DNA from 4 places in the Erwinia sp. 2186 genome. Region 3 is predicted to be linked to each of the others. Evidence: predicted binding sites of a transcription regulator. Region 3 holds the regulator's gene; each other region holds the start of a gene.

Region 1 (5,652 bases), 1.2 Mb from region 3:
CGGGGGCGAGACGCTGGTGGTCACCGAAGGCGTTTTCAGCATGGATGGCGACAGCGCGCCGCTGGCGGAGCTTCACCGCTTATCTCAGCGTCAGGGAAGCTGGCTGATGGTGGACGATGCGCATGGCATTGGCACCACCGGCGAGCAGGGACGCGGCAGCTGCTGGCAGCAGCAGGTTAAACCGGAACTGCTGGTGGTCACCTTTGGTAAAGCCTTTGGCCTGAGCGGGGCGGCGGTGTTGTGTGATGATGACACCGCTGATTATCTGCTGCAGTTTGCCCGCCACCTGATCTACAGCACGGCGATGCCACCGGCGCAGGCCTGGGCATTGCAGACCGCGCTGGCCTGCATTCAGCAGGGTGACGAACTGCGTCAGCGGCTGCAGCAAAATATTGCGCTGTTCCGTCAGGGCGCGCAGGCGCTGGGGCTGGCTTTACTGCCGTCGGCCACGGCGATCCAGCCGTTGATCGTCGGCGAAGAGCAGCAGGCGCTGGCCCTGGCCGACAGGCTGCAACAGCAGGGATGCTGGGTGACGGCTATCCGGCCACCGACGGTTCCGCCCGGCACCGCCCGTTTACGGATCACCTTAAGTGCGGCGCATCGGCCGGAAGATATTCATCGCCTGCTGGAGGGACTGCAACATGCAAACCGTTAATAAACAGGCGATTGCACAGGCGTTTGGCCGGGCGGCGCAGAGCTACAATCAACATGCCGGCTTGCAACGCCTCTGTGGCGAAGCGCTGGCCAGCTATGCCAACCGACAGCAGGGGCAGAAAGTGTTGGATGCGGGCTGCGGTCCGGGCTGGTTCAGCCAGCACTGGCGCGCCGCCGGTAACCATGTGACCGCCCTCGATCTCTCAGCAGAAATGCTGGTTCAGGCGCAGGCGCTGCAAACCGCGGATTGCTATCAGCCGGGCGATATCGAAGCGCTGCCGTTCAGTGATGCGAGCTTTGATCTGTGCTGGAGCAACCTTGCGGTGCAATGGTGCAGTGACTTATCGCTGGCACTGACAGAACTTTACAGGGTGACCTCGCCAGGCGGCCAGGTGCTGTTCTCGACGCTGTCTGCCGATTCATTACATGAGCTGTCCGCCGCCTGGCAACCGCTGGATTTACCCGCCCCGGTTAACCGCTTTTTGCCTTTCGACGCCATCGCCCACGCGGGCCAGCATCTGCCGCTGAAACTGATGCAACAAACGCTGACCGTTGGATTCCCGGACGTGCTGAGTGCGCTGCGTTCACTTAAAGGCATTGGTGCCACGCATTTGCATCAGGGCCGACGCGGTGGACTGCTTAGCCGCGGGCATCTGCAACAGCTGGAGCAGCACTGGCCGCGCGATCGGCGGGGATATTTACTGAGTTATCATCTGGTTTATGGAGTTATGCATCGTGAGTGAACGCTGGTTTATCACCGGAACGGATACGGAAGTGGGCAAAACGGTTGCCAGTTCGGCCTTGCTTCAGGCCGCCAACGCGGCGGGATTTCGCAGCGTGGGTTACAAGCCGGTCGCTTCAGGCTGCGAGATGACGGCAGTCGGGTTGAGAAATGAGGATGCGCTGGCGCTACAAAAGTACAGCGTGCTGCAATTGCCTTATGACAGCATCAACCCTCTGGCTTTCGCAGAGCCGACCTCGCCGCATATCGTCAGTGCCGAAGAAGGCCGGCCGATTACCTTTGAGCAGCTTTCTACCGGGCTGGCTGCGTTAACCGCGCAGTCTGACTGGGTGCTGACGGAAGGGGCCGGTGGCTGGTTTACGCCGCTCTCTGAGCAGACCACCTTTGCCGACTGGGCGGTGGCGGAACAGCTGCCGGTGATTTTGGTGGTGGGCGTGAAGTTAGGCTGTATCAATCATGCGGTGCTGACCGCACAGGCAATTCAGGCCAGCGGACTGCGTCTGGCGGGTTGGATAGCCAATGACATTCAACCGCCGGGAAAACGCCACACCGAGTATCTGGCGGCGCTTAAACAGCGGCTGCCGGCGCCAATGCTGGGTGAGATCCCCTATCTGACGCAGCCAGAACAGTTCGACCAGCTGGCACAGTACGTGCAGCTGCCGTTATAACGGTTCAACCTTCGGGCGGAGTTTCCTCCGCCCACCTTACCGTCAAGACACCGTCATCCAGGTATTGAGCATGCTTTCGTCCAGCTGGGCGACTTTGCCGTGCGCCACGTTGCGGCCCCGATGCAGCAGCAGGAAGTAATCCGCCACCTTACGGATAAACGAAATGCGTTGCTCCAGCAGCAGGATCGTCAGGCCGAAATCGTGATTCAGACGATGGATCAGATTGCCCATCTCCTCTTCCAGCCACGGCGACATACCTTCGGTTGGCTCGTCCAGGATCAAAAGCTTAGGCTGCAACACCAGCGCTCTGGCCAGCGCCAGTTGCTGCTGCTGTTCAATCTGTAAATCACCGCTGCGCTGATGGCGCAAGGAGTAGAGGGCAGGGAACAGGTCATAGACCATCTGCGGAATGGCCCGATGGCGTTCCAGGCCCGCGCCGGCCAGCAGCGCAATCTGCAGGTTATCTTCCACGCTAAGCTGGGAGAAAAGCTGTCGCCCTTGCGGCACATAGCCAATGCCCAGCGCAGCCCGTTGCTCCATCGGCTGCAGCAGCAGATCCTGCGGCGGGCGGTTGGCTTCCTGCCAGGTCATTGAGCCGCTGTTAATCGGCAGATGGCCCATGATGCAGTTGACCAGCGTGGTTTTTCCCATGCCGGGACGTCCCAGTACGCCGGTACAGGTGCCTGGGGCGAGATCCAGATCAACATCCCACAGGATGTGATTTTGTCCATAAAATTGGTTGATTGAACGTAAGCTGAGCATCTGACACTCTCCTCCAGACAGTTTTCGATCGCACCTGGTTGCATCCGCTCTACGTCGTGTGGCAAACAGTCGTCAACGTCTCCTGCGAGACGCCTGCGGCTTTGTGCTCCTCGCTCTGGTGTTATGAAAGCGTGAGGCGGTTAGACAGAGTCTTGCAATTGGCAGGCCAACCTGGCAATAGTCTCAGAAAACGCCCGCCCGCCTGATGATTAGCACCAGTAATTAGTAATAAAACTTAAACAATTGCCCGGGGTAATATTCCGCTGCACTTTGTCAGTGCTATGGACGAATCATTTCTGGTGCAGTTGCCTGTCTCAGTGGCAACCGGCGACTGTCATCAAACTGAAAAAAACGTCGAAATAGGGCTAGCGGCAACGGGGGAAATATGCCTTTCAGGACCATTAATCCTCAAGCGTCAGGCGAAAATAATGCAAAAAAAAATATTTGCGGCCCCGATCGCAGGGCAATGAGGTTTTATACACATCAGACGGCTCGGGCGCTCAAATCAGTTATCCACCATTCCTGTGGATAACCATGTGCATGAGCGTCTGAAAACTTACGGCAGGCGAGAGCGGACGCGGGTTGAGCACGAGTTGACGCGAAACTCATCTCTGAGCGCAAAGGGTGATTTATCAATATGTTAGTTAAAATCAAGCACCCGAAAAATCTCAGTTGCCTGGCCCACCGCATTTTGTCAGTGCTGCTTGACAAATGTTAAAGCGCTTCCTCTTTTGGGGATAACCTGTCCGACCAGCCGCATTGCTGATTGCCCACTGGGCCGGGAAAGGGCAACGCTGAACGCATGAGCAATATCTTGCAAAATTACTGTAATTATATCCAGTCTTTTTTTCTGGTAAATTCGCAGTAGCAGAGTAAAATTAGGATCCTGTTCGCGTCATTCATTACCAGGTAGCCACTCAATGAGCAAAGTCTTTAAACTCAACTCCGAATTCAAACCCGCTGGTGACCAGCCCGAGGCGATCCGTCGTCTGGAAGAGGGGCTGGAAGACGGGCTGGCGCACCAGACGCTGCTCGGGGTAACCGGCTCAGGTAAAACCTTCACCGTGGCCAACGTGATTGCCGACTTAAACCGGCCAACCATGGTGCTGGCACCGAATAAAACGCTGGCGGCGCAGCTGTACGGCGAAATGAAAGAGTTCTTCCCGGATAACGCGGTGGAGTACTTCGTCTCTTACTACGACTACTATCAGCCGGAAGCGTATGTGCCCAGCTCCGACACCTTTATCGAAAAGGATGCCTCGGTAAACGAACATATCGAGCAGATGCGTCTGTCAGCGACCAAAGCGCTGCTGGAGCGACGGGATGTGATCGTGGTCGCCTCGGTGTCGGCCATCTACGGTCTGGGCGATCCTGACCTGTATCTGAAGATGATGCTGCACCTGACCCGTGGCATGGTGATCGATCAGCGCTCTATCCTGCGCCGCCTGTCGGAATTGCAGTATTCCCGCAACGATCAGGCGTTCCAGCGCGGCACCTTCCGCGTGCGCGGCGAAGTGATTGATATCTTCCCGGCGGAATCGGACGATTATGCGCTGCGCGTCGAACTGTTTGATGAAGAGGTCGAGCGCCTGTCGATCTTCGACCCGCTCACCGGGCAGGTCACTTCCGTGGTCCCGCGCTACACCATCTACCCGAAAACCCACTATGTGACCCCGCGCGAGCGCATCCTGCAAGCGATGGAAGAGATCAAAGTGGAGCTGGCCGACCGGCGCAAGGTGCTGCTGAACAACAACAAGCTGCTGGAAGAGCAGCGCATCTCTCAGCGTACCCAGTTCGATCTGGAGATGATGAACGAGCTGGGCTACTGCTCCGGTATCGAGAACTACTCGCGCTATCTCTCCGCGCGCGGGCCGGGCGAAGCGCCGCCAACCCTGTTTGACTACTTACCGGCGGACGGCCTGCTGGTGGTCGACGAATCCCACGTCACCATTCCGCAAATCGGCGGGATGTACAAAGGTGACCGTGCGCGTAAAGAGACGCTGGTTGAGTACGGTTTCCGTCTGCCTTCGGCGCTCGATAACCGCCCAATGAAATTTGAAGAGTTTGAGGCGCTGGCGCCGCAGACCATTTATGTCTCCGCCACGCCGGGTAAATATGAGCTGGAGAAATCCGGTGGTGAAGTGATCGATCAGGTGGTGCGCCCAACCGGTCTGCTGGATCCGCTAATCGAAGTGCGTCCGGTCAGCACCCAGGTGGATGACCTGCTGTCTGAGATTCGTAAACGCGTGGCAATCAATGAGCGCGTGCTGGTAACGGTGTTAACCAAACGCATGGCCGAGGATCTCACCGAGTATCTGGAAGAGCACGGTGAGCGGGTGCGTTACCTGCACTCGGATATCGACACCGTCGAGCGCGTGGAGATCATCCGTGACCTGCGTCTGGGCGAGTTTGATGTGCTGGTCGGCATCAACTTACTGCGAGAAGGTCTGGATATGCCGGAAGTGTCGCTGGTGGCGATTCTGGATGCCGATAAAGAGGGCTTCCTGCGTTCCGATCGCTCGCTGATCCAGACCATTGGTCGCGCCGCGCGTAACCTGAACGGTAAGGCCATTCTCTACGGCGATAAAATCACGCCGTCAATGGAGCGCGCCATCGGCGAAACCGAGCGCCGCCGTGCTAAGCAGGAAATCTACAACGCTGAGAACGGCATTGTGCCGCAGGGACTGAACAAGAAGATTGCCGATATTCTTGAACTGGGCCAGGGGCTGGCGAAAAACAAATCCCGTGGACGTGCCAAGGCCGGACGCATTGTGGAAGATGATGCACCGTTCCTGGATCTGTCACCGAAAGGACTGCAGAAGAAAA
Region 2 (5,652 bases), 2.4 Mb from region 3:
TAATTCCCGGTTTTGCTGCGCGGACAGGGCGGCGGAACGGTAGTAGGCGAGGCCCGCGCGTAATCCACCGCTTTTCATCAGGATGCGCAAATACTCATCCATGTCAGTTTCTGAGAAGACGTCAGGGCAGGCGGTTTTGCGCTTCAGGAACCACTCCAGGTAGACGCGCTCATTTCCTGCGATCAGCGCTTCGGGCAGGTCCGGAATAACGTGAAAGGCGAAGTGCCAGGTTTTCCAGGCGGCATCCGGCGTCACGGGCAAGGCATCCGGCAGGGTGATCCCCGGAATACCGGCATCCAGCAAGGCCAGGCGCTTAACCTCGTCGCCGTATAAGGCGGCATAAGGCCAGGCTACCCAGGCACCCACATCGTGCGCGGCCAGGTAATAGCGGGTGATAGCCAGTGAGCTGAGCAGTCCGTGCACCTTTGTCGCCAGCGATCGGGTGTCATAACCCGTTTCCGGTCGATCCGAATCGCCCTGGCCCGGCAGATCCGGCGCAATAATGCGGTAGGTCGATGCGAGTCGCGCCATTACCTGTCGCCATGCAAACCAGCTTTGCGGGAAGCCCGCCAGCAGCACCAGGGTTTCGCCCTGCGGATTGCCGCCGCTGACATAATGCAGTCTGACCCCCTCAACGCTGGCATAGCGATGCACAAAACCGGGAAGGGCGCTGTCAGCAAAAGTCGTGGGTTCCGCCTCGGTGCGGCGGGGCAGGACGCTTTCTGTTGTTGGCTGTTTCATCGTGGACCTCTTCAGTGATTGCCTGCGGGCTGGCAGGCAGGTTGATTAGGAAATGAATACTTCCTAAATGGGTAAATTTTTAATCGAGCAGCTTCATCGCCAGCGTGATGGTGGCTTCGCGGTCGGTAATATTTTGCATCTTACCGACGATACGCATGCCAAAAATCAGGCATAAAATCAGTTCTGCTGCGGTCTCCACCGCCAGGCTACTGGATACCGAGCCATCCTGCTGTCCCTGGGATAACAGTGAGGTCAGCAGGCTTTTATTACGCATCACCGCCTGACGAACCAGCGCTGACAACGCCTCGTCCAGTACCTGCAATTCGGTGGCGCTGCCGACCACCAGGCAGCCACGTCTTCCTTCAACATCCTGAGCCGATTCCAGATAGAAGCGCAGTAGCTCAGCCAGTTTCTCGCGGCCGGTGGTAAACAGCGCCAGACGCTCGCGCAGCGCACCGTTACGCAATGAGGTGTAACGTTCAAAGACCTGCAGGAAGAGCGTACGTTTATCCTTAAACGCCTTATAAATGCTGCCTGCGGTCAGGTTCATCGCCTCGCCCAATTCCGCAATCGAGGCGGCGTGGAAGCCTTTTTCCCGGAACACCAGCATGGCGTTATCCAGCGCCAGGTCGGTATCAAATTCTCGTGGGCGGCCGCGCTCTTTGCTGTGCTGCGGCAGAAGGGATGCGTTGTTCATAATAATCCAATAAGGGAATGATTGTTTCCAAAATGCCAGAAAGCGGGATAACTGGCAAGAGAGTTCTCGCTCAGCAGCCCATCGCGCATTATTCTGATATTCACCTCGTCAGTCTCAGGAGAAGCTCGTGGTTATACCTATTGCGATACCGGATGATTACCAGCGGGCAACTGCTCAGCTTGATTTCCTGCACGATAATCCGGCCTTTCAGTGCCGCGCGCTGGGCGACCTGGCGGACGATCCGCATGCCAGCGAGGTGCTGGCGACGGCACAGGCGCTGATTTTGATCCGCGAGCGAACGCAGATCGATGCTGCGTTTCTGCGGCGAACTCCGCAACTTAAAGCGATCAGCCAGACGGGCAAAGTGGCGCGTAATATCGATCTGGCCGCCTGCCAGCGGGCTGGCGTGGCGGTGGTGGAAGGAAGCGGCTCGCCGGTGGCGCCTGCAGAACTGACCTGGCTGCTGATCATGGCTTCCCGCCGTAAGCTGGTGTCCTCGGTGAATGCTATGGCCGCCGGACGCTGGCAAACCGAGATCGGCAGGGCGGTTAACCGGCAAACTCTCGGCATTCTTGGCTACGGCAAAATTGGCAAGCTGATTGCCGGTTATGCCCGCGCTTTCAATATGCAGGTGCAGGTATGGGGCAGCGAACGCGCCCGCGAGGAAGCGCGGCGCGATGGTCACAGCGTGCCTACCGATCGCACCGCCTTGTTTGCCACCAGCGATATCCTCTCTGTCCACCTGCGACTGGTCGAGGCCACCGCAGCCAGCATCACCCAGGCCGATCTGCTGGCGATGAAACCAGATGCGCTGTTTGTGAATACCAGCCGGGCCGAGCTGGTCGCGCCGGGCGCGCTACTGCATGCCCTGGGTCAGGGACGTCCGGGCTTTGCCGCGCTGGATGTCTACGAGCAGGAGCCGGTGTACGATCCTGCCTCGCCGCTGTTGCAGATGCCAAATGTGCTCTGTACGCCGCACCTCGGTTACGTCGAGCAGGCCAGCTACGAGGCCTATTTTCGCGTGGCGTTCGACAACCTCACCCGCTTTTTTGCCGGCGATCGGTCACAGGTGATCAACCCCTGAGTTCACTCACTCAGCGCGCCGCATAAATAATAAAGGTCACCACGCCGAACACGCTCAGCCCGGCTTCGTCGTCAATATCGATGGCGGCGTAGCTGGGATTCATCGGCAGCAGCTTCACCGAAGGGGTCAGCTGCAATTTCTTCAGGGTGAATTCGCCATCAATGGCGGCAATCACCCGATCGCCATGCTGTGGCTTTAACGAGCTGTCTACTACCAGCATATCGCCGTCGTTAATATTGCCCTCGATCATCGAATTTCCCGCCGCGCGGATAAAGTAGGTCGCGCTGGGATGGCTGACCAGCAGTTCATTCAGGTCTATCCGCGATTCCACGTAATCGGCCGCTGGCGAGGGAAACCCGCAGGCGACCCGTTCAACGAACAACGGGATGGTGAGAGGACGCGGAGAAACAACAAGTTGGTGCATGTGCATAATGATGACTCAATGTTACTGTTTTTATATACAGTATTATCAATCCGCGCTGGCAATCAACCGCTGAATCTGCGGAAAAACCTACGCGCTTGTTCTGCTGAGGAATTTAGTTTCTGCCTGAAAAAACGGGGCGGAATTGCGGCCTGCGTAAATGTAAAAATTAAGTAAAAGATGCGGTCCCTGGCCGCATTCACTGAAGCTTTTTCAGGCAAGGCCGATACCTGTGCTGAATGGAGGAACTGGCAAAGAGGCACAGGATGATCAGGCGAATTCAGGTACAGGCGCTGCGCGTTGGGATGTATGTGCATAAGCTGGAGGTTTTCTGGCTCAAGCATCCGCTCGTCCACAACGACATGCTGCTGACCACCGATCTGCAGATCCAGGTGATTGCAGAAAACGGCATTAAAGAAGTCTGGATCGATCTGTCTAAAGGGCGGGCGCCGGACGAAACAGAATCAGAGATTGAAGAAGACCAGGCGGACGTGCCGCGTGGTCCCATCAGCATGCATCAAGAAGTTGAGCAGGCGCAGGCGATTTGCCTGAATGCCAAAGGGCAGGTAATGGATATGTTCAGCGATGCCCGGCTGGGACGTACCATTGACACTGTCAGCACGCTGCCGCTGGTGGATGAAATCGGCGGATCGATCAGCCGGCATCCTGCCGCGCTGCTGAGCGTGGTGCGGCTGAAAACCCATGATGATTACACCTATCTGCATTCGGTCGCCGTCTGCGCGCTGATGGTGTCGCTGGCCAGGCAGCTGCAGCTGGAAGAAGAGCAGGTGCGGCGGGCGGGAACCGCCGGGCTGCTGCATGACGTGGGAAAAGCCGGGATCTCACTGGACATCCTCAACAAGCCCGGCAAGCTGACCGACGCCGAGTTCGACATCATGAAACAGCATCCGGTGATTGGCGAAGCGCTGCTGCGAAAAAGCGGCGGCGGCGAAGATCTGCTGGACGTGGCGTTACACCACCATGAAAAATTCGATGGCCGTGGCTATCCGCATGGCCTGGCCGGTGAAAAAATCTCGCTGCTGGCGCGGATGGCGGCGGTCTGCGACGTCTATGATGCGGTGACCTCTAACCGGCCTTATAAGGCAGGCTGGAATCCGGCCAGCGCCATGCACCAAATGGCCAGCTGGGAAGGGCACTTCGACCGCAAGGTGTTCTTCGCCTTTGTGAAGGCGGTGGGCATCTATCCGGTGGGCTCCACCGTGCGTCTCGCCTCAGGACGCATTGCGGTGGTCGCCGAGCCGGGCGGAGGCTCACTGCTGCAACCCAAAGTCTGCGTCTTCTATTCCCTGGTCACCAACCAGAGGCTGTCACCGGAGATCGTCGACCTCGCCGATCGCTTCTGCTGGGACAGCATCACCGGCCCGGAAGAGTCCACGAACTGGCACGGCATCAATGTTGACGCGCTGTGGATGAAGCCGGTAGCCTGAAGGTCGAGTAAAGGCGGATCGTTCCGCCTGAACAATTACCCGTTTCACTCACAGTTTTTCCGAGTCATTCCCGCTAAACATTTCGCCTTTCTCCTATGTCTTTTTCCCCAGTAATTTGGCAGGCTGGATGCATCGATCCGGGCTCAAAGCCGCGTATTGTCTGGCAGAGTCGGGATCAGCGTCTATACTGAATGCTGATATTGCTGCGTTTTCCTCGTGCGTTGTGGGTGATCAGATACGCCATCTGACCCTCCCCCGTGAGTTGGGCCGTAACACAGCCTGATGAACGTATCGCCGTAACACACTCAATCAGGAGGAATACTTTGAACACCCAGAATGAATCCGCGCCCCCGTTATCCGCCAGCGGCCGGTATGCTTTTTTCTTCGATGTCGATGGTACTCTGGCTGCCATTCAGTCCCGTCCGGATGAAGTGTTTATCCCCGGAGAAGTGATTTCTCACCTGGACCGCCTCAGCCGCCTGACCGATGGCGCGCTGGCACTGGTTTCGGGCCGGCCGATGTCTGAGCTGGACGCGTTAGTCGCACCCTTACACCTCCCACTGGCTGGCGTTCACGGTGCTGAACGACGCGACGGCCAGGACAACATTGAACGCCTGTCCCTGCCGGATGACGTCGCCCGTTCGCTCTCTGCTTTACTGGGCGACGCGATGGCAAAAATGCCGGATACCCAACTTGAAACCAAAGGAATGGCCTTCGCGCTGCACTACCGGCGTGCGGAACACTATCAGCAGGACGTGCTGGCGCTGGCCGAGGCGATGGTCGAACGTTTCCCGGTGCTGGCTCTGCAACCGGGCAAATGTGTGGTTGAGCTGAAACCGAAAGGCGTCAGTAAAGGGGCTGCGATTGACGCGATCATGCAGCAGGCCCCGTTCGCCGGCAGAACGCCTGTGTTCATCGGCGACGATGTGACAGATGAAGCCGGATTTAAGGTTATCAATGCTATGGACGGCATCGCCATTAAAGTGGGCGAGGGACCAACGGAGGCCGGCTACCGGTTACCGGACGTCGCTGCGGTTTACCACTGGCTTGAACAAACACTATTACAACTAGATCAAGACGAAACAACGTCGGTAAGGAGTCAAGGTTATGAGTCGCTTAGTAGTCGTATCTAACCGCATCGCTGTACCTGATGGGACCAAGGCCAGCGCAGGCGGTCTGACTGTCGGGATCGTGGATGCCCTGAAAACCACCGGTGGACTGTGGTTTGGCTGGAACGGCGAAATCAATGAAATCGGTGAAG
Region 3 (5,652 bases):
ACTTCCTGAGTGATCAGGTCAGCCAGCATCTGATAGACCCTGTGCGTCTGTTCTACCTGCGCATCGCCGGTATCACTGATATAGCCTTCATCACGCAGGGTCAGCACCAGTGAAGAGAACACCGCTTTGTCGAAGAACTCCGGCGAGTTGATACCGTGCAGTACCGACAGGCGCTGAGCCATGGTCCGGCTCTCTTTTTCCAGCGTACCGCGGTTGATCGACGGATTCGCGCTGAGGATAGAGAAGGTGATGGCATAACGCTGCAGCGTTTCACGCACACCCGCCGCCAGCAGTTGCAGCGTTGGGAAGCGTGCCGGGCTCAGACGCAGCGTCTGGTCATCGGCCGTCAGCAGGCCCTGACGCGCCATCTCGCTCACCAGCGAATCCAGCACGGCAGGCAGATCTTCTTTATTCCAGTGCAGGAACAACTCGCTCTTCAGCATCGGGTAAATCACGCTGATCTGACGCAGCAGTTCGGCCCGGCTCAGTTCGCGGTAATGCGACAGGATCACCGCGATCAGCGACGGCATCACCAGCATATGGTGAACGTTGTTGCGATAGTAGGTCATCAGCACGGCCTGCTCGCGCGGCAGTACGATGATTTCGCCAATGTTATCCTGCTCAATATCGAACTTGTTCATGCTTAACGCATGGTTCAGCAGCGCTTCTGGCGTCATGTCCGGCACGGTCGAGTCCGGCGAATACGGCACGTTACGCAGCAACTGAACGTAGCACGCCAACTGCTCGGTCAACTGTTCACGGGTCAGCGAGCGCTGGCGCGATGCGAGCAGGGCGGTAACGCACAGGTTCATGGCATTGGCCGCACCGGCGTTGTTGATACGCACCATCACGCGCTGCGCGATGTCATTCACCGCAGGCGTCAGCCAGGCTGGGCGCTGGGCTTCGATGGGGTCGATGGCATCACGCCACTCAGGCACATGCTTGTTCAGGTAGGTCACCAACGGCAGCGGCTCCCCGAAGTTCACATACCCCTGGCCGAGGTTACGCAGCTTGCGCAGTCCGCGCACCATCTGCATAAACCCTTCTTTTTCTTTCGTCGCACCACGTAACTCTTTGGCGTAGGTTCCCACTTCCATCACGTGCTCATAACCGATATAGATCGGCACCAGTGTGATAGGGCGGTTACCGCCGCGCAGCATCGCCTGAATTGTCATCGACAGCGTGCCGGTTTTCGGGTCAAGCAGACGACCGGTACGGGAACGACCGCCTTCGACAAAGTATTCTACCGAGTAACCCCGGGTGAACAGCTCGCCGAGATATTCACGGAATACCGTTGAGTAGAGCTTATTACCCTTGAAGGTACGGCGGATAAAGAATGCGCCCAGACGGCGGAAAATCGGGCCCGCTGGCCAGAAGTTCAGGTTGATACCGGCGGCAATGTGCGGTGGCACCAGACCCTGGTGATACAGCACATAAGAGAGCAGCAGGTAGTCCATATGACTACGGTGGCAGGGCACGTAGACGATCTCGTGGCCGTCTTGCGCCAGCTGACGCACGCGCTCGCCGCCGTTGACGTTGATGCCCTGATACAGCTTGCTCCACGTCCAGCCCATGATGCGGTCCGTCAGACGGATGGCTTCATAAGAGAAGTCGGCGGCGATCTCTTCCATCAGCTCAACGGCGTTCTGCTGGGCTTTTTCATGGGAGATTTTCTTGCTGCGCGCTTCGTCTTCCACCGCTTTAGCGATGGCTTTGGACTGCAGCAGTTTATTAAACAGGTCCTGACGCACCGGCAAACGCGGGCCAATGGCCGCCAGGCGCTGACGGGCAAAGTGCATGCGTGCCACGCGCGCCAGCTTCTGCGCAATGATTTTGTCGGTGCCGTGTTCCGTTGCCATACGGCGCAGGGAAACCATCGGTGAGAAGCGGACAAAGCTGTCGCGGCCTAACCACAGCACGGCAAAGAATTTTTGGATGCCGTTCAACACGCGCAGATGAGGCTGATCGTCGCCCTGCACTTCGCGGCCTGGAGCCCGGCCAAACATCACGGATACCGGCACCATCTGCACGTCCAGCAGCGGGTTGCTGCGGTGCAAATCGAGGTATTCGTGGAACAGTTTTACCGATTCAACGTTAGGCACGAAATAGGGGAATACGCGTGGGCCGTCATGGATAAACACATGACGTGGCAAAACCGTACCGTCGATTTCCAGCGGATCTAAAGGATCGGGCAGATCCTGTTTACGGCATTGCTCACGCAACGCCAGCAGATCGGCCTTTGAATCATAAGGCAGCACATACATAATAGGGCGCGATGTATCCAGCGCCAGCTCGGAAACCGGCTCGGCGGGAATCGCTTTACTTTTTACCAGGAATTTTACTGGTAAATTCAATAAGTTATAATATAAGTTACGCCAACCTGACATAGATACCATGAAGCCTCTTGTTAGCAAAGCGCCGCAAGCATACCAGAAAGCGCCAGTGAGATCTGTGGTGTTGCAAAATGTGCGCCACCCAGACATTGACGTTAAACATCTCAAAGGGTTCCCTGATTATGGCAAATAACGTCACCGGATTGACTCGTATCATTAATGCCGCCGGTTATTCCTGGAAAGGAATACGCGCCGCCTGGCAAAACGAAGCGGCTTTTCGCCAGGAAGCGGTGGCCGGCATTGTCGCGGTGATTGTGGCGTGCTGGCTGGATGTGGACGCCGTCACGCGGGTGTTGCTGATAGGGTCCGTGATGTTGGTGATCATTGTTGAAATCCTTAACAGCGCGCTGGAAGCGGTGGTCGACCGCATTGGCAGCGAGATGCATCCTTTATCGGGTCGCGCCAAAGATATGGGCTCCGCTGCCGTCCTGCTGACGATACTACTCGCTGTTTTCGTCTGGGTAATGCTGCTAATTCCCTGATTGCGGCGCGCTTTCCATAATCTGACAAACTGCTGTTTTTTCCACATCTTTAGGTTTTCAACGCACAAATACCTGTATATACTCACAGCTGACTGTATAAACAACCAGGGGGCGGGATGAAAGCACTAACTGCAAGGCAGCAGCAGGTTTATGACCTGATACGCGACCACATTAACCAGACCGGCATGCCACCGACGCGGGCAGAAATCGCTGCACAGCTCGGTTTCCGTTCCCCGAATGCGGCTGAAGAGCATCTCAAAGCGCTGGCACGTAAAGGCGTGATCGAGATTGTTTCCGGCGCGTCTCGCGGTATCCGTCTGATGATGGAAGAAGAGGAAGGGTTGCCGTTGATTGGCCGTGTCGCCGCAGGTGAACCTTTGCTGGCGGAAGAGCACATTGAAGGTCACTACAAGGTGGATCCTGAACTGTTCAAGCCGGGCGCCGACTTCCTGCTGCGTGTTAGCGGCATGTCGATGAAAGATATCGGGATTATGGACGGCGATCTGTTGGCTGTGCATAAGACTCAGGATGTGCGTAATGGCCAGGTCGTGGTTGCGCGCATTGACGACGAGGTGACGGTAAAGCGCCTCAAGAAGCAGGGCAATATCGTGCATCTGCTGCCTGAAAACGGCGAATTCCAACCGATCGTGGTCGATCTGCGCTTGCAGACCCTGTCGATTGAAGGTCTGGCCGTCGGCGTAATCCGCAACGGCAACTGGCTGTAAACGCCTGACCTTAACGCGCTGCTTTCGCGGCGCGTTTCTCTTTTGGTAAGCTGTATGCCTTATTGACTGGCATATTCAGCTTCCGTGATGCTTTTAAGCCAGTCGCACAGTGGATGACCATGCGATTATTTTCTCCCTCAGATAACCAACTCTGGCGGCTGGCGCTGCCAATGATCCTGTCGAATATCTCCGTGCCCTTACTGGGCCTGGTGGATACCGCGGTCATTGGTCACCTTGACAGTCCTTCCTACCTCGGCGGCGTTGCCGTGGGCACTACCGCGACCAGCTTCCTGTTTATGCTGCTGCTGTTCCTGCGGATGAGCACCACCGGATTAACCGCGCAGGCGTTTGGTGCGGGTGATAAACCTGCGCTGGCCCGTGCACTGATGCAACCATTATTGATTGCCCTGGCGGCTGGCCTGCTGTTTATTCTGCTGAAATCCCCGCTTAACCACCTGGCGCTCTCTGTCGTGGGTGGCGATCCTGCCGTGCTGCATCAGGCCGCCCTATTTATGAATATCCGCTGGTTAAGTGCACCTGCGACGCTGGCCAACCTGGTATTACTGGGCTGGCTGCTGGGCGTACAGTATGCCCGTGCGCCGGTGATCCTGCTGGTTGTGGGAAACCTGGTCAACATCGTGCTGGATCTGTGGTTCGTGATGGGGCTGGGCTGGGGCGTGCAGGGTGCGGCGGCGGCCACCGCGATTGCAGAATACGTTACGCTGGCGATTGGGCTGGTGATGGTCTGGCGGGTGCTGAAGCTGCGGGGCATTTCGCTGCCGATGCTGAAAACCGCCTGGCAGGGCAATTTCGGCCGGCTGCTGCGGCTGAATCGGGACATTATGTTGCGATCTTTACTGCTGCAACTGTGCTTTGTTTCCTTGACGATATTGGGTGCGCGGCTGGGAAGTGAAGTCGTCGCCGTCAACGCCGTATTGTTGATGTTCCTGACCTTTACCGCTTACGCGCTGGACGGCTTTGCCTATGCGGTAGAAGCCTGCTCCGGCGAAGCCTATGGGGCAAAGGACGCAAAAAGGTTGCTGCTGATTTGGCACGCGGCCTGTCGCCAGGCAGGACTGGTGGCGCTGGCCTTTTCAATTCTCTATGGACTGGCCGGGACGCATATTGTTGCCTTACTGACCTCAATCCCCGAACTACAGCAGCAGGCTGACACCTATCTGTTCTGGCAGATTGTTCTGCCGGTCTGCGGTGTCTGGTGTTATCTGCTGGATGGCATGTTTATTGGTGCCACGCGCGCCAGCGAAATGCGCAACGGCATGCTGATTGCGGCACTGGGCTACGGCGCGACGCTGTTCACCGTGCCGGCATTAGGCAACCATGGTCTGTGGCTGGCCGTTACCGTGTTCCTGCTGCTGCGTGGGCTGACCTTGTGGCTCATCTGGCGCAGGCACTGGCGCAACAACAGCTGGTTTGCGGGCTGAAATAATTCGTTACACCCGCCTGCCGCTTCGTTATCTGCTGATCTCCCTGCCTTTTTTCACTTTTCGTTGTCACTTTTAGCTAAAAATGTGGCTTTATCTTTCGCCATTACGGGCAAACTCGCCATCATCTACTACAATTATCTGTACGTTAAGCAGTTAAGCAGCGTTTTATGTTGCTGCTGTGTGGTCTGCAAAGACGAAATCCCTAAAGCTGTGAACCTAAGGTTGAGGAGTTATAAGATGAACAAAGACGAAGCCAGCGGTAACTGGAAACAGTTGAAAGGTAAATTTAAAGAAAAATGGGGCAAGCTGACTGATGACGACCTGACCGTCGTCGAAGGTAAACGCGATCAGCTTGTAGGCAAGATTCAGGAACGCTACGGATATGGCAAAGAGCAAGCAGAGAAGGAACTCGGTGAGTGGGAAACCCACAATAACCACCGTTTCTGATTGGCAGCAAAATCTCTGACAAGATTTAGTTTCAGGACGATGCTCCTACCCCGGCACAAGGACAGTGCCACTTAATCCCCCAGCACTCCCCCTTCTTTACTTCAGAACTTACCCTGCGATAACGCTCTACTTGCCACGCTTCTTGCTGGTGACAGTATGA
Region 4 (5,652 bases), 1.7 Mb from region 3:
GGTGGCGACGTTCACCCGGCATGGCATATTCGTTATGGCGAGTATGATGTCTTTGTGAAGTGCAACAGCCGCGACATGCTGAATCTTTTTGCCTGGGAGGCCGATCAGCTGCAACTGCTGGCGCGCACCAAAACCGTTCGCGTACCGGCCGTCTATGGCGTCGGCAGCGATCGCGAAGTGAGTTTTTTGCTGCTGGAATACATTCCGCTACAACCGCTCGATCGGCACAGCGCCCACCAGCTGGGTCAGCAGCTGGCCCATCTGCATCAGTGGAGCGAGCAGGCGCAGTTCGGTCTCGACTATGACAACAACCTCACCACTTCCCCTCAGCCCAACAGCTGGCTTAAACGCTGGTCCATCTTCTTTGCTGAACAGCGTATTGGCTGGCAACTTCAGTTAGCCGCCGAAAAAGGCATTCAGTACGGCGATATCGAGCTGATTATCCGTTGCGCGCAAACCGCATTAGGGAGCCATCATCCTCAACCTTCTCTGCTTCATGGCGATCTCTGGCCTGCCAACTGTGGTGGCAGCAGCACTGGACCGTGGATCTTCGATCCTGCCTGCTATTGGGGCGACCGCGAGTGTGATTTAGCGATGCTGTCGTGGTATGCGGATTTGCCTTCGGAAATCTATCAAGGCTATGAATCCGTCTGGCCGCTGCCGGCAGATTACCTTCAGCGTCAGCCGGTGTATCAGCTCTATTATGTGCTTAACCGGGCGAATGTCTTTGGTGGGCACTGGTTTGGCGAGGCCCAGCAGGCGGTAGGTGCGCTGCTGGATGCCGATGAACTGGGCAAGAAAAATGCCCGCCCGGCCTGAAGTGTGCTTCAGGCCGGTCTGTCAGAAGATAAAGCCGAGCAGCTTAAGGACGAAGTAACCCGCCACCGCAATCACGATGGGTAAGATATACAGGGGGAAAAACTGCAGGAAAATCGTGTGACGTGGCACGATAATTTTCTCTTCCAACTGCTGGCGGCTGCGCCCTTCTGGCCCTTTCGCATTCTCCAGGATCACCTGATCCTCAATCCCTTCCCGCAGATGGCGCGACTGTCGCCACATTCTGGCGCCGGAAGCCTGTAAGGCCAGCCCGACGAAGATCAGCCAGTAGACAATCCAGAAGGTGACGTTGCTGCCGTGATTAAAATCGGGCTGCGGTGAATTATTCCAGAACGCATTAAGAAACCCGGTGTTGAAGCGGATCATATCGATCATCACATGGGAGAAATCCTGCATCACCGCATTAATCCCTTCGCGCTTTTCCCGGCTCTTCTCGAGGAAGGTCATCAGTGAAATCAGCGTTGAAATGAGCGCCGGAATAAAAATAATCCAGCCAGCGACTCGCTTGAGGATCGCGACCCGGCCAGCTTGTTGATAAGTCATGCTTTCTCCTGACTAAGGTTTGAGGTGATAAGTTTACCTTCAGGTAGCGAAATGTGCCTGAAAAAAGTCGCCATGTCGCGTTAAAAGGGGAAGAACCGCCGCAAGCGGGACAATGTTGTCGGTGAAAGCTTCATGCTATGGTGAGGTAAATTTTCAAAAGGAGCCGCAAAATGTCCTATTCCCGCCCCGTCCTTGCCGCCATCTTTGATATGGATGGCCTGCTTATTGATTCTGAACCGCTATGGGATCAGGCTGAGCTGGACGTGTTTTCCACGCTGAATATCGATTTGACCCGTCGGAATGAGTTGCCCGATACGCTGGGTTTGCGCATCGATCAGACCGTCAGAATGTGGCATGAAGCGCTGCAGTGGAGCGGCCCTTCACAGGAAGAAGTTACCCAGCGGATTATTGCCCGCGCGCTGCAGTTAGTCGAAGACAGCCGGCCTCTGCTGCCGGGCGTGGAGCAGGCATTAAAGCTGTGCAAAGCCGAGGGCTTGAAGATCGGCCTGGCGTCCGCTTCACCGCTGCATATGCTGAATCGCGTGCTGGAGATGTTCAATCTGCGCGACTACTTTGACGTGATTGCCTCTGCTGAAGCCCTGCCTTACAGCAAGCCGCACCCACAGGTTTACCTCGATGCCGCCGCCGGATTAGGAGTAGACCCGCTGAATTGCGTCACCTTAGAAGATTCGATTAACGGTATGGTGGCAACCAAAGCCGCCCGCATGCGTTCAATCGTTATCCCGGCGCAAGAACATGCTGATGATGCCCGCTGGTCGCTGGCGAACGTTAAGCTGGCTTCGCTTAGCGAACTCACCTCCGCGCACCTGCACGGCAGGTAATCCACACCCGGAGCCGGGTTTCTGCCCGCTCCGGTCTGATTTTTCGCCCGAAATCGCCCGCGCGACATCCTTCCTGCTGTTAACCCCTTCAATAACGTAAAAATAGTCATCTTTAGTTACAGGGTAACGTATAGTTTCTACTGTATATATCCCCTATACTGTATACATCGACAGTTCAGCAGCCAGGTGTTCCCATGACGGCCGAAGGCCATCTCATTTTTGCTATTGCCAGTGCCATCTTTGCCAAACGCGCCGACCTGACGCCGGAACTGGCTAACGGCGACTGGTGGCATATCGTGCCTGCGACACTGCTGACCTGCCTGCTGCCGGATATCGATCACCCCAAATCTACCCTGGGGCAACGCTTCAGATGGATTTCGCAACCTGTCGCGCGCGTGTTTGGACACCGCGGTTTTACCCATAGCCTGCTTGCGGTTCTGGGTGGCGTGGCGCTATTCCATTTGAAGGTCCCAACAGACTGGGTGATCCCCGCCGATGTCTTTCAGGGATTAGTACTGGGATATCTAAGCCATATCGCCGCCGATATGCTGACCCCTGCCGGCGTCCCTTTATTGTGGCCCTGCCGCTGGCGGTTTCGCCTGCCGCTGTTAAGGAGCCAGAAAGGCAATCAGTTAGAGCGCGCGTTATGCCTCGCACTGGTGGGTTACGCCATGTGGTTTCCGCAGGGAATGCCCCCCTTTGGTGCGTCCGGCTGGCCCGCGCAAATGGTTAATTCGGTGCAAAGCGGCATGAACCGGCTGATAAACTCGCAAAACGCCCATTAAACACCCAATTAAACGCAAATCGTTATAAGCCATATTTTTTGGATATATGGCAGCACCAGTTTGAGCTGATACCATTCACGCACGTGTCGTACTTGGTACGCGATAAAAATTATCTGAAGCTTACCGGCGTAGGGAATTACGCCATATTGACTGGAGAATTGGGGATGAACCTTCCATTACTCGCTAACCTGGCTGCGTTTGTTGCCCTGTTAGTGATCCTCGCCAAAACCGGCGGCGCCAACTGGAGCCTGTCGAAAAAAGTCCTGGTGGGACTGGTGCTCGGCGTGCTGTTTGGCCTGGGCCTGCACACTATTTATGGTTCTGACAGCCCGGTGCTGAAAGAGTCGATCAGCTGGATTAACATTGTCGGCAACGGCTATGTGCAACTGCTGCAAATGATTGTGATGCCGCTGGTCTTCGCCTCGATCCTGAGCGCGGTTGCCCGTCTGCATAATGCCTCGTCGTTGGGCAAAATCAGCGTACTGACCATTGGCGTGCTGCTGTTTACCACCGCCATCTCCGCGTTGGTAGGGGTGTTTGTGACCTGGCTGTTTGGTCTGAATGCCACCGGCCTGGTGCAAGGTGTGCAGGAAACCGCGCGTCTGGCTGCGTTGCAAAATAACTATGTAGGCAAGGTGGCTGACCTCTCCACGCCTCAACTGCTGCTCTCCTTTGTGCCGAAAAACCCGTTTGCTGATTTGACCGGCGCAAGCCCGACCTCAATTATCAGCGTGGTGATCTTTGCCGCCTTCCTCGGTGTTGCTGCTCTGCATCTGCTGCGCGACGACAAACCGAAAGGTGAACGCGTGCTGGCTGCCATTGACGTGCTGCAGGCATGGGTGATGAAGCTGGTGCGTTTGATCATGAAGCTCACCCCATTTGGTGTGCTGGCGCTGATGACCAAAGTGGTTGCCAGCTCCAACGTGAACGACATTATCAAGCTGGGCGGCTTCGTGGTGGCGTCTTACCTCGGTCTGGCGATCATGTTTGCGGTACACGCGCTGCTGCTGTCGGTGAATGGCGTGAATCCACGCCGCTTCTTCCGCAAAGTCTGGCCGGTGATCACCTTCGCCTTCACCAGCCGTTCCAGCGCCGCCACCATTCCGCTGAGCGTTGAAGCACAGACGCGTCGTCTTGGCATCCCGGAATCCATTGCCAGCTTCTCCGCCTCGTTCGGTGCCACCATTGGCCAGAATGGCTGTGCGGGACTCTACCCAACCATGCTGGCGGTAATGGTTGCACCAACCGTTGGCATCAATCCGTTTGATCCAATGTGGATTGCCACGCTGGTCGGCATCGTTACGCTGAGTTCAGCGGGTGTGGCCGGTGTTGGCGGCGGAGCGACCTTCGCGGCGCTGATTGTCCTGCCAACCATGGGCTTACCGGTGACGCTGGTCGCATTACTGATCTCCATTGAACCGCTGATTGATATGGGCCGCACGGCACTGAACGTCAACGGCTCGATGACCGCCGGTACGCTGACCAGCCAGTGGCTGAAGCAGACCGATAAAACGTTGTTAAATGCCGATGCAGATAACGACGTGGAACTGGCGCACCGTTAATCTCCACACGGGCTGGCACACTGCTGGCCCGTTCTGTTTTATCCCACCAAACATCCTGTCATGATTCCCCCGCCGCATATCCCTGCACTTTCCGGGCGTACCCGCGTCCCTGTTCTATAGTTACTGGAGTCTGAAACGACAATTGCAGGAGTAAGTGAGCATGTCGAAAGAAACCGATAACAAGGAACTGAGTCATAATGCGCCCTCTACCGGCCCCGATTCTGCGCGGCCAGGTATGGATTCACTGGCCCCTGAAGATGGTTCACACAAGCCGCTGGCTGAACCCACCGCGCCAGGCAAACAGCCTACGGCACCCGGCAGCCTGAAAGCGCCCGATACCCATAACGCCAAGCTTGATTCGCTGGAGACCTTCCGTAAAGGAGGTGAAAACTTCCCGCTGACCACTAATCAGGGCACCCGCATCGCCGACGATCAAAACTCCCTGCGTGCCGGAACCCGTGGCCCAACGCTGCTGGAAGATTTCATCCTGCGCGAAAAAATCACTCATTTTGACCACGAACGGATCCCCGAGCGCATCGTCCACGCCCGTGGCTCGGCGGCTCACGGCTATTTTCAGCCCTACCGGGATATGAGCGAGATCACCAAAGCGGACTTCCTGCGCGACCCGGAGCGGATCACGCCGGTCTTTGTGCGTTTTTCTACCGTGCAGGGCGGTGCGGGATCGGCTGATACGGTAAGAGATATTCGTGGCTGGGCGACAAAGTTCTATACCGATGAAGGCGTGTTTGATTTAGTCGGTAACAACACACCGGTCTTCTTTATTCAGGATGCGCATAAATTCCCTGATTTTGTCCATGCGGTTAAACCTGAGCCCCACAATGAAATTCCGCAGGGACAAAGTGCCCACGACACCTTCTGGGATTATGTGTCGCTGCAACCTGAAACGCTGCATAACGTGATGTGGGCGATGTCCGATCGCGGCATTCCCCGCAGCTATCGCACCATGGAAGGGTTTGGTATCCACACCTTCCGCTTTATCAATGCCGAAGGGAAATCCACCTTCGTGCGTTTCCACTGGAAGCCCGTTGCCGGGAAGGCATCGCTACTGTGGGACGAGGCGCA

Evidence for each region. The regulator LexA, encoded in region 3, represses DNA repair genes until DNA is damaged. The targets are predictions, from matches to a motif close to TNCTGTATGTACATACAGNA.
Region 1: a site for LexA is predicted at 3,650-3,669, ahead of uvrB (excinuclease ABC subunit UvrB). Genes of this name have one in related genera too.
Region 2: a site for LexA is predicted at 2,969-2,988, ahead of umuD (translesion error-prone DNA polymerase V autoproteolytic subunit). Genes of this name have one in related genera too.
Region 4: a site for LexA is predicted at 2,379-2,398, ahead of ACXKZG_RS13020 (metal-dependent hydrolase). Genes of this name have one in related genera too.

Annotation. Positions count from the first base shown of each region.
Region 1 is NZ_CM173824.1:3,374,916-3,380,567, reverse strand. It holds gene bioF (8-amino-7-oxononanoate synthase) at 1-655, shown strand, start outside; gene bioC (malonyl-ACP O-methyltransferase BioC) at 642-1,397, shown strand; gene bioD (dethiobiotin synthase) at 1,390-2,064, shown strand; gene ACXKZG_RS15650 (ABC transporter ATP-binding protein) at 2,107-2,826, opposite strand; gene ACXKZG_RS15645 (hypothetical protein) at 3,108-3,296, shown strand; gene uvrB (excinuclease ABC subunit UvrB) at 3,747-5,652, shown strand, end outside.
Region 2 is NZ_CM173824.1:2,071,417-2,077,068, forward strand. It holds gene ACXKZG_RS09510 (alpha/beta fold hydrolase) at 1-741, opposite strand, end outside; gene ACXKZG_RS09515 (TetR/AcrR family transcriptional regulator) at 821-1,438, opposite strand; gene ACXKZG_RS09520 (D-2-hydroxyacid dehydrogenase family protein) at 1,566-2,522, shown strand; gene umuD (translesion error-prone DNA polymerase V autoproteolytic subunit) at 2,533-2,952, opposite strand; gene ACXKZG_RS09530 (HD-GYP domain-containing protein) at 3,210-4,391, shown strand; gene otsB (trehalose-phosphatase) at 4,715-5,524, shown strand; gene otsA (alpha,alpha-trehalose-phosphate synthase) at 5,499-5,652, shown strand, end outside.
Region 3 is NZ_CM173824.1:4,542,131-4,547,782, reverse strand. It holds gene plsB (glycerol-3-phosphate 1-O-acyltransferase PlsB) at 1-2,387, opposite strand, end outside; gene ACXKZG_RS21185 (diacylglycerol kinase) at 2,516-2,875, shown strand; gene lexA (transcriptional repressor LexA) at 2,992-3,600, shown strand; gene dinF (MATE family efflux transporter DinF) at 3,720-5,042, shown strand; gene ACXKZG_RS21170 (CsbD family protein) at 5,283-5,492, shown strand; gene zur (zinc uptake transcriptional repressor Zur) at 5,619-5,652, opposite strand, start outside.
Region 4 is NZ_CM173824.1:2,817,895-2,823,546, forward strand. It holds gene ACXKZG_RS13005 (fructosamine kinase family protein) at 1-819, shown strand, start outside; gene ACXKZG_RS13010 (YniB family protein) at 841-1,380, opposite strand; gene hxpB (hexitol phosphatase HxpB) at 1,551-2,222, shown strand; gene ACXKZG_RS13020 (metal-dependent hydrolase) at 2,417-3,007, shown strand; gene ACXKZG_RS13025 (L-cystine transporter) at 3,172-4,569, shown strand; gene katE (catalase HPII) at 4,730-5,652, shown strand, end outside.